Regions from separate parts of the Paenarthrobacter aurescens genome, predicted to be linked through region 1. Evidence: riboswitches for the same ligand, from Rfam matches in the RefSeq annotation. Region 1 holds a riboswitch; the other holds the start of a gene.

Region 1 (4,913 bases):
GCGATTCAGTCCGGACGCTTCTTTGGATGGGTCATGGGCGGAACCCTGCCCGCCGCCATGGCTGCCGATTGGCTTGTCTCCGCGTGGGACCAGAACAACGGGCTCCGATTCGCCACACCTTCCGCTGCTGCCATTGAAGAATCTGCCGCCGCATGGCTGTTGGACCTTTTGCATCTGCCGGCCACGGCCGACGTTGGATTCACCACCGGCGCTACTACCGCCAACTTCGTGGGTCTGGCAGCGGGGCGGCAGTATTTGATGGACGAGGCCGGCTGGGATCTTGAAGCGTTGGGCCTCAGCGGAGCACCGCGGATCACGGTCTTCGCAGGCCGTGAAAGGCACGCCTCAGTGGATCTCGCCCTGCGGTACCTCGGCCTGGGTGCGTGTGTTCCGGTAGACGCCGATCACGAAGGCAGGATTCTTCCCGACGCCCTGGCCGAGGCCATGGATCAGCAAACCGGCCCATCCTTGGTAAGTCTGCAAGCGGGCAACCTCCATTCCGGGGCCTTTGATCCCATGAGGGAAGCCATAGCCGTGGCCCATGATCGGGGCGCTTGGGTGCACGTGGACGGCGCTTTTGGTTTGTGGGCCGCTGTCAGCCCAACGCTGCGGGGGCGACTGGCCGGCCTGGAGGACGCTGATTCGTGGGCAACGGATGCGCATAAAACCCTGAACGTCCCTTACGACTGTGGCCTGGCCATTGTGGCCCGCCCCGAAGCCTTGCGGCGGGCTTTCAGCGTGCACACCAGTTACCTGATTGCCACTGATGCCGGGCCGGGGGACCCCTTTGAGAAGGTTCCCGAGATGTCCCGCCGTGCCCGCGGAATACCGGTGTGGGCCGCACTCAGGCAATTGGGCCGTGACGGAGTGATTGCCATGGTGGACCGCTTGGCTGCAAACGCACGCGCCCTGGCTGAAGGGCTGGCTGCGATTCCCGGCGTGGAAGTCCTCAATGATGTGGTGTTTACGCAGGTCTCGGTGAGCTTCGGCAGTGATGACCGCACGCACCGGGTAACCCAGCGGCTCATGGCCGAAGGGGCTGTGTGGATGTCCGGTTCGTCATGGCGCGGCCGGGAAATCCTCCGTATCTCCGTGAGCAACTGGACCACGGATGCCGGCGATGTTGCTGCGTCCATCGCCGCAGTGCGTGGCGCGCTGGAGGCCGAACCGGAGGCGTAGCTGTGAAACGGCAAAAGCCGCGCCCGTTTCCGCTTTCCGCATCAGTGGGTACTGGGGCGGGCAGCGGCAACGGGCGCGGCTTTCAAACAGTCTGGTTTAGTACCAGTTGTTGGCCAAGTGGAAACCAAGGGCAGCTGACGGGGATCCGTAGCGTTCCTTGATGTAGTTCAGGCCCCACTTGATCTGGGTCTGGTAGTTGGTTTGCCAGTCAGCACCAGCTGAGGCCATCTTGCCGGCCGGCAGGGACTGGACGATTCCGTAGGCGCCGCTGGAAGCGTTCGTGGCAGTGGTCCTCCAGTTGGATTCCTTCTCCCACAGGGTGTTCAAAGCGGTCATCTCGGCAGCGCTCCAGCCGTAGTTGCCCAGGATGCTCGCGGCATAGGCCTTGGCAGCAGCGGGGTCGTCAACAGCCTTGGGGGCGGCAGCAGCAGCTGCGGCTTCCGCGGCGGCAGCGGCAGCAGCGGCGTCGGCGGCTTGCTTGGCAGCAGCGTCAGCAGCCGCCTTTTCAGCGGCAGCCTGGTCAGCTGCAGCCTTCTCCGCTGCGGCCTGTGCGGCAGCGGCCTGGTCAGCGGCCGCCTTCTCTGCGGCTGCCTTTTCTGCAGCTGCCTTCGCGGCAGCGTCGGCAGTTGCCCTGTCAGCTGCGCCCTTTTCAGCGGCAGCATTCAGGGAAGCGGAGATCTCGGCCGACTTGTTGGGGCTGACCTGCGCGGCGGCCTGCGTTCCGGCTACCCGGCTCGCCTCGGGGAGGGTCAGGGCAGCGTTTGCGGCCGTGCCCAGCGATGCAACGCCCAGTGCAGCGGCTACAACACCGGCAACAACGGACATGCGGTGGCCGGACTTGCCCTGGCGGGCTGCGTTCTTGAGGACGTTCTGCGACTTGCCGTGCGGTGCGTTGATATCGTCGCGGTGACGCGCGGAAGGGCGCGTCTGATCGTTAAGTTCAGACATGTGTGATTACCTCTCAGCGCCTGCGGAGTTAGCTGTCGGGTTCGGATGAGGTCATCCGGCCGCGCATCACGCTGCGGCTTCACCCCAAGGACCGGCCAAAAGGCCTGGCCCGGAGACTCTGGGTCCCCCGTCTCTGCCTCGGAGAAAGAACGGACTCCGGGAAGTGGCAGAGCTCGGCGCATCCCGGATGTGGGCCTGCTTGGGGCGACCCACCCTTTCGACGGTACAGGAGGTTTTCGCAGAAGTCACATTTAGGTAACAGAGATCACGACGCCGGTGAGTCGCCTTGCCGGTTCTGCCCCAAGTCTCCGGTGGATGCGGGTGGGAGCCGAAGCGCGAACTCAGTGAGCCCCGGCCGTGAGGTCACCTCCACGCTACCGCCATGCGCCAACACGATCGATTCCACAATGGACAAGCCCAGTCCGGACGTGCCCTCAGTGCCTGAGCGGGCTGCGTCGGCGCGGGCAAAACGGGAGAAGATCCGGCCCTGGAATTCGTCCGGGATTCCGGGCCCGTTATCCGTCACCGTGACCACGGCGCTGCCATCGGCGGACAGCGTGACGCCCGTGCTCACCGTGGTGCCGGGGTCCGTGTGCTTGCGGGCGTTGGACAGCAAATTGGCCAGCACCTGGTGAAGTTGAGTGGCATCTCCGCGCACCGTAACGGGCTCGTCGGGGAGTTGCAGCCGCCACACGTGCTCCGGTGCCATGACTTTCTCGTCACTGACAGTCTCGATCACCAACTGGGTGAGATCCACGTCCTCCACCTTCAGGGGCTGGCCCTCGTCCAACCGGGCCAGCAGGAGAAGATCTTCCACCAGGGTGGTCATGCGCTCTGATTGGCTTTGCATGCGCGCCAAGGACTTCCGGCCATCCTCGGTGAAATCCTCCGTCATCCGCAGCAGCTCGGTGTAACCCCTGATGGCCGTCAGGGGAGTCCGCAGCTCATGGGACGCGTCCGCCACGAACTGGCGCACTCTGGTTTCGCTTTTCTGGCGGGCTTCCAGGGCGCTCGCAACGTTGTTCAGCATTTGGTTCAGTGCATAGCCAACGCTGCCCACTTCAGTTCCGGGATGAGAGGCCGACGGCGGTACGCGCACCGCGAGTGCCACTTCACCGGCGTCGAGGGGTAGCCGCGAAACCTTGGTGGCCACTTCGGAGAGCTGCTCCAGGGGCCGCATGGTCCGCCGGATGATGACCGTCCCCACGAGGCCGATGATGACCAGCCCGCCCAGCGATACCAGAACCATGGTCCACACCAGGGAAGCTTGGGCACTCTGCTTGTCCGCCAGCGGCAGCCCCGTCACGATCACATCGCCATACGAGGTTTCCACTGCCACCAAACGGTAATCACCGTTGGACAGGGACCGGTCCACAGGCGGGCGGTCCGTGGGGAGCGAGAGAAGAACCTGTTCGTCCCCGGCTGAGAGGGAGACGCGGTTGCCTTGGGCGTCAATCAGGCCCGAGCTGCGCACTGCAGTGCCGTCGATCCTCGCATTGAGCGTTCCCGCGGCCTGGCCGCGCGCTTCCAGCGGATCCGGTCTTCCGGACGGCGCATTGGGAAAGTTCGACGGCGGCCTGCCGAAGTCTTCGGCCCGGGTGGACGCCTGCTCCAGCTGCCTGTCCAGCTGCCTGTTGAACACCATCTCCATGGATGCGTAGCTGACCACTCCCACGGCAGCGCAGATGGCCACAAGCAGGGCCATGGCTACCAGGACCAGCCGGGTTCGCAAGTGCCACGTGGACGGGTTGAGCCAACTGCGGCCGGATGTCCGGGTCACCCGTGAAAGTGTGCTCAAGGCCTAGTCCGCTGGCTTGATGACGTATCCCGCGCCACGGATGGTGTGGATCATGGGCGGATGGTGGGCTTCGATTTTCTTGCGCAAGTAGGAAATGTACAGCTCCACGATGTTGGCTTGGCCGCCGAAATCGTAGTCCCACACGCGGTCAAGGATCTGTGCTTTGCTGATCACCCGTTTGGGGTTCTCCATGAGGTAGCGCAAAAGCTCAAACTGTGTGGCGGTGAGCGGGATGTCCTCGCCGGCCCGGGTGACTTCGCGGGTATCCACGTTCAGTGTCAGATCGCCCACAACAAGCTCAGCTGTGTCCATGGCGGCAACACCGGAGCGCTGGACCAGGCGGTGGAGCCGCAGGAGGACTTCTTCCATGCTGAAAGGTTTGGTCACGTAGTCATCACCACCGGCAGCGAGCCCAACGATCCGGTCCTGCACGGCATCCTTGGCCGTGAGGAACAACGCGGGAACTTCCGGAGCGAAGCTGCGGATGCGGTTGAGGACCTCCACGCCATCGAAGCCCGGGAGCATGACGTCCAGCACCAGGACGTCAGGGCGGAAATCCTTGGCCAGCTTCACAGCTGCCGGTCCGTCGGCGGCTACGGCCACGGACCATCCCGCCATGCGCAGGCCCATGCTCATGAGCTCGGCGAGGCTGGGTTCATCGTCCACCACCAGGGCGCGGATGGGGGAACCGTCCGGGTGGGACAGCTGGGGGAGATTGTTGGTCATGGAATGCGGGGAGGCCATGGGTCAACTCTCTGTTCTGCCGGTATGCCGGCGCTTTGCCGGTCCTGTGAGGATGCTGTGAAGTCAACATTAGCGAGACAGGGGTGGCGGGACACGCGAGCTGTTTCTACCGCTTGTAGCAGAATTTTCCGAAAAATTTGTTCAGCGAGGCCGCTCTCGATTGGACAACAAATGTTTCAGATCGTGAGATTCCGCGGTGGGGCTGTTCGTGTGGATGAAGGCGCACATCATGCCCGAATGGTCG
Region 2 (4,913 bases), 230 kb from region 1:
CGTCAACCAGGACCAGGGAACCTTCGTCAGCACCCTGGACGCGCTTTACCGGAGCGGCCACGCCGGTTGACGTTTCGTTCTGCGGCCATGCATAGACGTCCACGCCGGCTTCGGCCTGAGCCACCGGCCGGGTGCCGGGCTCGGCCTTGATGATGGATGAAGCATCAAGGAAGGGAGCCTTGTTGGTGGCGGCGGCGAACTTGGAGCCGAACTCACCGAAGGACAGGTGCTGTGCCTTCTTCTCCACCAAGCCGAACGCAGCTACATCCCAAAACGCTGTTGAGCCGCCGACGCCCAGGACTACCTCGTAGCCGTCCGGAGCACGGAAGAACTGGCTGAGTCCTTCACGAACAGAACCCACGAGGTTCTTCACAGGAGCCTGGCGGTGGGAGGTGCCAAGGATGGTGGACGATGCTGCAGACAACGCCTCGATCTGTTCCGGGCGAACCTTGGACGGTCCAGCGCCGAAGCGTCCGTCCTTGGGCAGCAGGTCGGCAGGAATGGTGATGCTGTTGTCGCTCACGTGGCGCTCCAATGGGTGTCGGGCTAGAGATGGGAGGTGGCATGGGGCATCAACTGCCCCTTCGACACCCCCAATTCTGCCTGACACGGCCCAAGCGCAGGAACCTGCCGCCGTCATAGTCCGCCACGTGGAATGTGGTCCCACCGAATGCGACCGGAATTATCCAGAGTAATTCCAAATAAGCTAGGCTGGGGGTTGGCGTTCGCCAGGACGGCGGTGCACATCCGCCACCCTGGCCAAGGACGCGGTACGGTGGAAATTACGCAAGGAACTGCGTTCGAGGAGAGCTGAGCTGGATGACGGATCTGATCGATACCACTGAGATGTATCTTCGGACCATTTTGGAGCTTGAAGAAGAAAACATTGTGGCTCTCCGGGCCCGCATCGCCGAGCGGCTGCGGCACTCCGGACCCACTGTTTCCCAAACCATCGGACGCATGGAGCGCGATGGCCTGGTGATTGTGTCCAACGATCGCCACTTGGAACTGACGGAAACGGGCCGGAAGCGCGCCACCGAAGTCATGCGCAAGCACCGCCTTGCAGAGCGCTTGCTGGCCGACGTGATCGGGCTGGATTGGGCCTACGTGCACGATGAAGCCTGCCGCTGGGAACATGTGATGAGTGAGCGCGTGGAGCGCCGCCTCTATGAACTTTTGGAACATCCCACGGAGTCTCCGTACGGCAACCCCATCCCCGGGCTTGAGGCGCTGGGTGGCCTTGCCAGCCAGCCTTTCCCGCGGCTGGATGTGAACCTGCTGCAGGCCATGGACGGATATGCCACTGATTCCCGCGTGGTGGTCAGCCGACTCGCCGAACCCATCCAGGTGGAGCCGGAGCTCCTCACCCAGCTGGACGAAGGCGGGATCCGCCCTGGAGCCAGTGTTTCCCTGGAACGCGTTGGCGAGTACATCTCCGTCCGGGTTCCCGGCATTGAAGGCGCTTTGGAGCTTCCTCCGGAAGTTGCCGCGCACGTGTTTGTCTCTCTCAACTGACCAGAGCTGTACGCTGCCGTGTCAAACCTCACTTTTGGCTGTTTCCAGCGCGTGTGACCTGCGGTTTTCTGCAAATGATGATAAGGGCCTTCTGCGCTGAGCGCGTTCCTGTTGATAACGAATTTATTACCGAAGGCCTTAATCCCCTATAGTTATCTACTAGCGCTGATACCAAAGCGTTACCTGATCCGGAGCCGAGCTCTGCCAGCGGATCAGGTGTGTCATCCACCACTGGCAGAGGCGGGGGAACCACAAGCGGCTGTCTAAAGAAGCAGCCTTGGGGTGAAGTCCGCAGCAGAAGTGCCCACGTATTCAAGTCCCTCTTGGGATACCTGTGTGCCGTGAGCGCTTCGTGCGGACCGGGTCTTTGTACTCTCTGACCCGAATCCGACAGCTAACTTCGCAGGCTTTTGAGAGAGGAACAGAGTTTGACATCGCAGAACGTCAGGGGCCGTCGCCGCGCGTCGGGCCCCGCTGCTGAGCTGCGGCCAGCCACCGTCGTAACGGAGATCCGGCCACGCGACACCGAGCGTCAGGTGCGCCGCCGTAAGAGCCCGTTGCGCCAGGTTGCCGACTTCGCCGCTGCCAGCGGCGTAGGGCAGAAGGCCGGTGTTGCGCTTGCCGCCACCGGACTTGCCCTCACTGTCGGTCTGCCCGCCACCAGCCCCGTCATGGCCACTTCGGAATCGGGCCAAACCGAATCCGCCCTTGCTGTTGCCGCTCCTGCCGGTAGCCAGCCCGAGGTCTCCGCTGCAGCGTCGGCCAAGATCGACTTCAGCCGGGCCGCCGTCGCCACTGCCGCTGACCCCGATGGAAAGCTGAAGCAACTGCTCAGCGCCCAATCGGCCGAGAGCATCCAGCGCGCGTCATCCGTAGGCACCATGGCCAGCCCCCTTGATACGCTCGCCACGGCTTCCCCGTTCGGCTACCGCATCAGCCCCTTGACCGGCGGCGCCGGTGACTTCCACCGCGGCCAGGACTTCGTAGCCCAGTGTGGCACCGCGGTTCACGCAGCAGCCACCGGCAAGGTCACTTTCGCCGGATGGCACGAGTACGGCGGAGGCAACCGCGTGGTCATCGATCACGGAAACGGCCTGGAAACCACGTACAACCACCTCTCGTCCTTCACTGTCCAGGTAGGGCAGACCGTTAACCGTGGCGACACCGTCGCGCTGAGCGGCACCACGGGCGCTTCCACCGGCTGCCACCTCCACTTTGAGGTTCAGGTCAACGGCGAAGTTGTAGACCCCATGGGCTGGCTCTAAACGAAGTTGATGGTCGTCTCTCGCATGTGCAGGACGCCCCGTGACCTGAATGTGACATTCGCGGTGAACTGTTATAACGTACAGAGCGCATCGGCTTTTTAGGGGGCCGATGCACTTGAGTGGATTGCCTAGCTCTGCCACCGCTCAAGGTCCGTTCGCAAAAATCGTCTGGCAGGGGCGGGGGAACCACTTCCGGTCTTCGCAAGAAGGCCTTGGGGTTAAGTCGCAAAACTTTCTTTGAAAGCCGCGCGGCCGGATGACTCCCATCCGAATCCGACAGCTCACCTCGCAGGCATTGGGAGAGGCTACCTACGTGTCATCACGCACTACCCCTGCGCGCCATCGCGCCCAAACGGTTCGTACGAACCCGTTGAACACGCTTTCAAAAGCTGTTTCCTCCAACGCCGGAACCATGGGCCGTCAGGCCGTTGTTCTGGCCGCAGCTTCAGGCCTCGTCCTCACCGCCGGATTGCCCGCACAGGCAGTGGACGCCGAGCTTTCCAAGACCGAAGCCTCCAGCACCCAACAGCTGGTAGCTACTGCAGTGGTCACTGCAGAGCCAACAGCCACCGTCTCTTTCGAGAGCCCCACTGTTGCCACCCAGGAAGCCCCCAAGGTAGTACAGCGCGCAGTTCAGGTAACCGAACGCGCCGCGTCCACCACTGAGGAAGCTCCTGAAGCCGTTACGGCGAAGTCTTCCGAGGCCAAGGACCCGGCTGCCAGCGCAGCTGCTTCCGGCCTGGCGGCTATTGCCTACACCGGAATCGGCTCTCCCTACGTTTGGGGCGGAACAACGCCTAACGGTTGGGATTGCTCCGGCTTCACCCAGTGGGTTTACGCACAGGCAGGCATCAGCATTCCCCGCGTGAACGCCTGGACGGCCATGACGCCCACCAGCACTCCTTCTCCCGGCGACCTCGTCATGCAGAACGGCGGAGCCCACGTGGGCATCTACGTCGGCAACGGCATGATGATCAGCGCTTTGAACCCCGGTCAGGGAACGCTGCTGCACTCCGTAGCTTCCACCGGCACCTCCTCGTTCTACACCCTCCGCTAGAAATAACCCGGTTCGGGGTGGGGCGGCATGCCCACAATGCCGGCCAACCCACTACCCGCGTGCACCCCAACTGCACTCGGATACGAAAAGAGAAAAATCATGACCAGTGCAAACAAGCTTGCACGGCACCGCGCTGAGGCCCCTAAGACCAGCTCGCTCGCCGTCATTGCCAAGGCTGTCAGCTCCAACGCCGGTGGCGTTGGCCGCCAGGCAGCAGTGATCGCCGCAGCTTCGGGCCTGGTCCTGACCAGCGGCATCGCGGCAAACGCTGCGGACACCAATGTTGATCGTGAATCGACGTCCACGTCTGCCCTGGACGTTCAGTCTGTAGCCCAGGCCACCATTGCCGCAGACTCCACTGTGGCTATCTCTTACGAGCGCCCCGTGGTCACCACCGTTGAAGCCCCGCCTCCCGTTGTAGTGGAAGAAGCCCCTGCAAAGGTTGAAGCCAAGGAAGCAACCACGGTTGCCGCCAAGGCTGCCCCGGCAGCAAACGCCACGGTCGCCGTCAGCAACGCAACTCCCGCTCCGGCTCCAGCAGCTCCTGCAGCTTCCAGTGGGCTCGGAGCATCCATCGCTGCAGCTGCCTACGCCCAGCTTGGCGTCACCCAGGACTGCACCATGCTGGTTACCAACTCCCTGGCAGCAGTGGGCATCAACTTCCACGACTGGCCTGCAGGCTACCTGTCCCTGGGCCGCACCGTCAGTGCAGCAGAAGCCCAGCCCGGTGACCTCGCCTACTACGCAAACGGTGGTTTGGCCGGACAGGCCCACATCGCTGTTTACGTTGGCAACGGCCAGGCTGTCCACGGTGGATGGAACGGTTCCACCACGGCACTGTTCAGCGTCAACGTAGGCTCCGGCCCGGTTTTCATCCGCGTCAACGGCTGATCCATCTTCTTCAGAACACCCCGCAGGCTCCGGCCAGCGGGGTGTTCTGCTTTAACCGCGCATGAATTCTTGCCGACACTGTGAGCGAAACGACAGAAAAATTCGTTGATACGGCATATAAGTGCTTACCCTTATGTTGTCGATCCACAGCCCGTACATGCAGAGGGCAGCCGGCCCTCGTGCCC

The links. Region 1 has a riboswitch for cyclic di-AMP ahead of ABI796_RS03855 (hypothetical protein). Riboswitches for the same ligand answer to the same signal wherever they lie in the genome.
Region 2: linked by a shared signal. The riboswitch ahead of ABI796_RS04900 (M23 family metallopeptidase) and the one ahead of ABI796_RS03855 (hypothetical protein) in region 1 are both predicted to bind cyclic di-AMP.

The regions. Positions count from the first base shown of each region.
Region 1 covers NZ_CP157456.1:786,767-791,679, forward strand. The annotation lists gene ABI796_RS03850 (aminotransferase class V-fold PLP-dependent enzyme) at 1-1,179, shown strand, start outside; gene ABI796_RS03855 (hypothetical protein) at 1,276-2,127, opposite strand; cyclic di-AMP (ydaO/yuaA leader) riboswitch at 2,131-2,316, opposite strand; gene ABI796_RS03860 (HAMP domain-containing sensor histidine kinase) at 2,393-3,925, opposite strand; gene ABI796_RS03865 (response regulator transcription factor) at 3,929-4,669, opposite strand.
Region 2 covers NZ_CP157456.1:1,019,545-1,024,457, forward strand. The annotation lists gene serC (phosphoserine transaminase) at 1-523, opposite strand, end outside; gene ABI796_RS04895 (metal-dependent transcriptional regulator) at 820-1,515, shown strand; cyclic di-AMP (ydaO/yuaA leader) riboswitch at 1,698-1,939, shown strand; gene ABI796_RS04900 (M23 family metallopeptidase) at 1,944-2,780, shown strand; cyclic di-AMP (ydaO/yuaA leader) riboswitch at 2,920-3,089, shown strand; gene ABI796_RS04905 (C40 family peptidase) at 3,094-3,837, shown strand; gene ABI796_RS04910 (NlpC/P60 family protein) at 3,937-4,728, shown strand.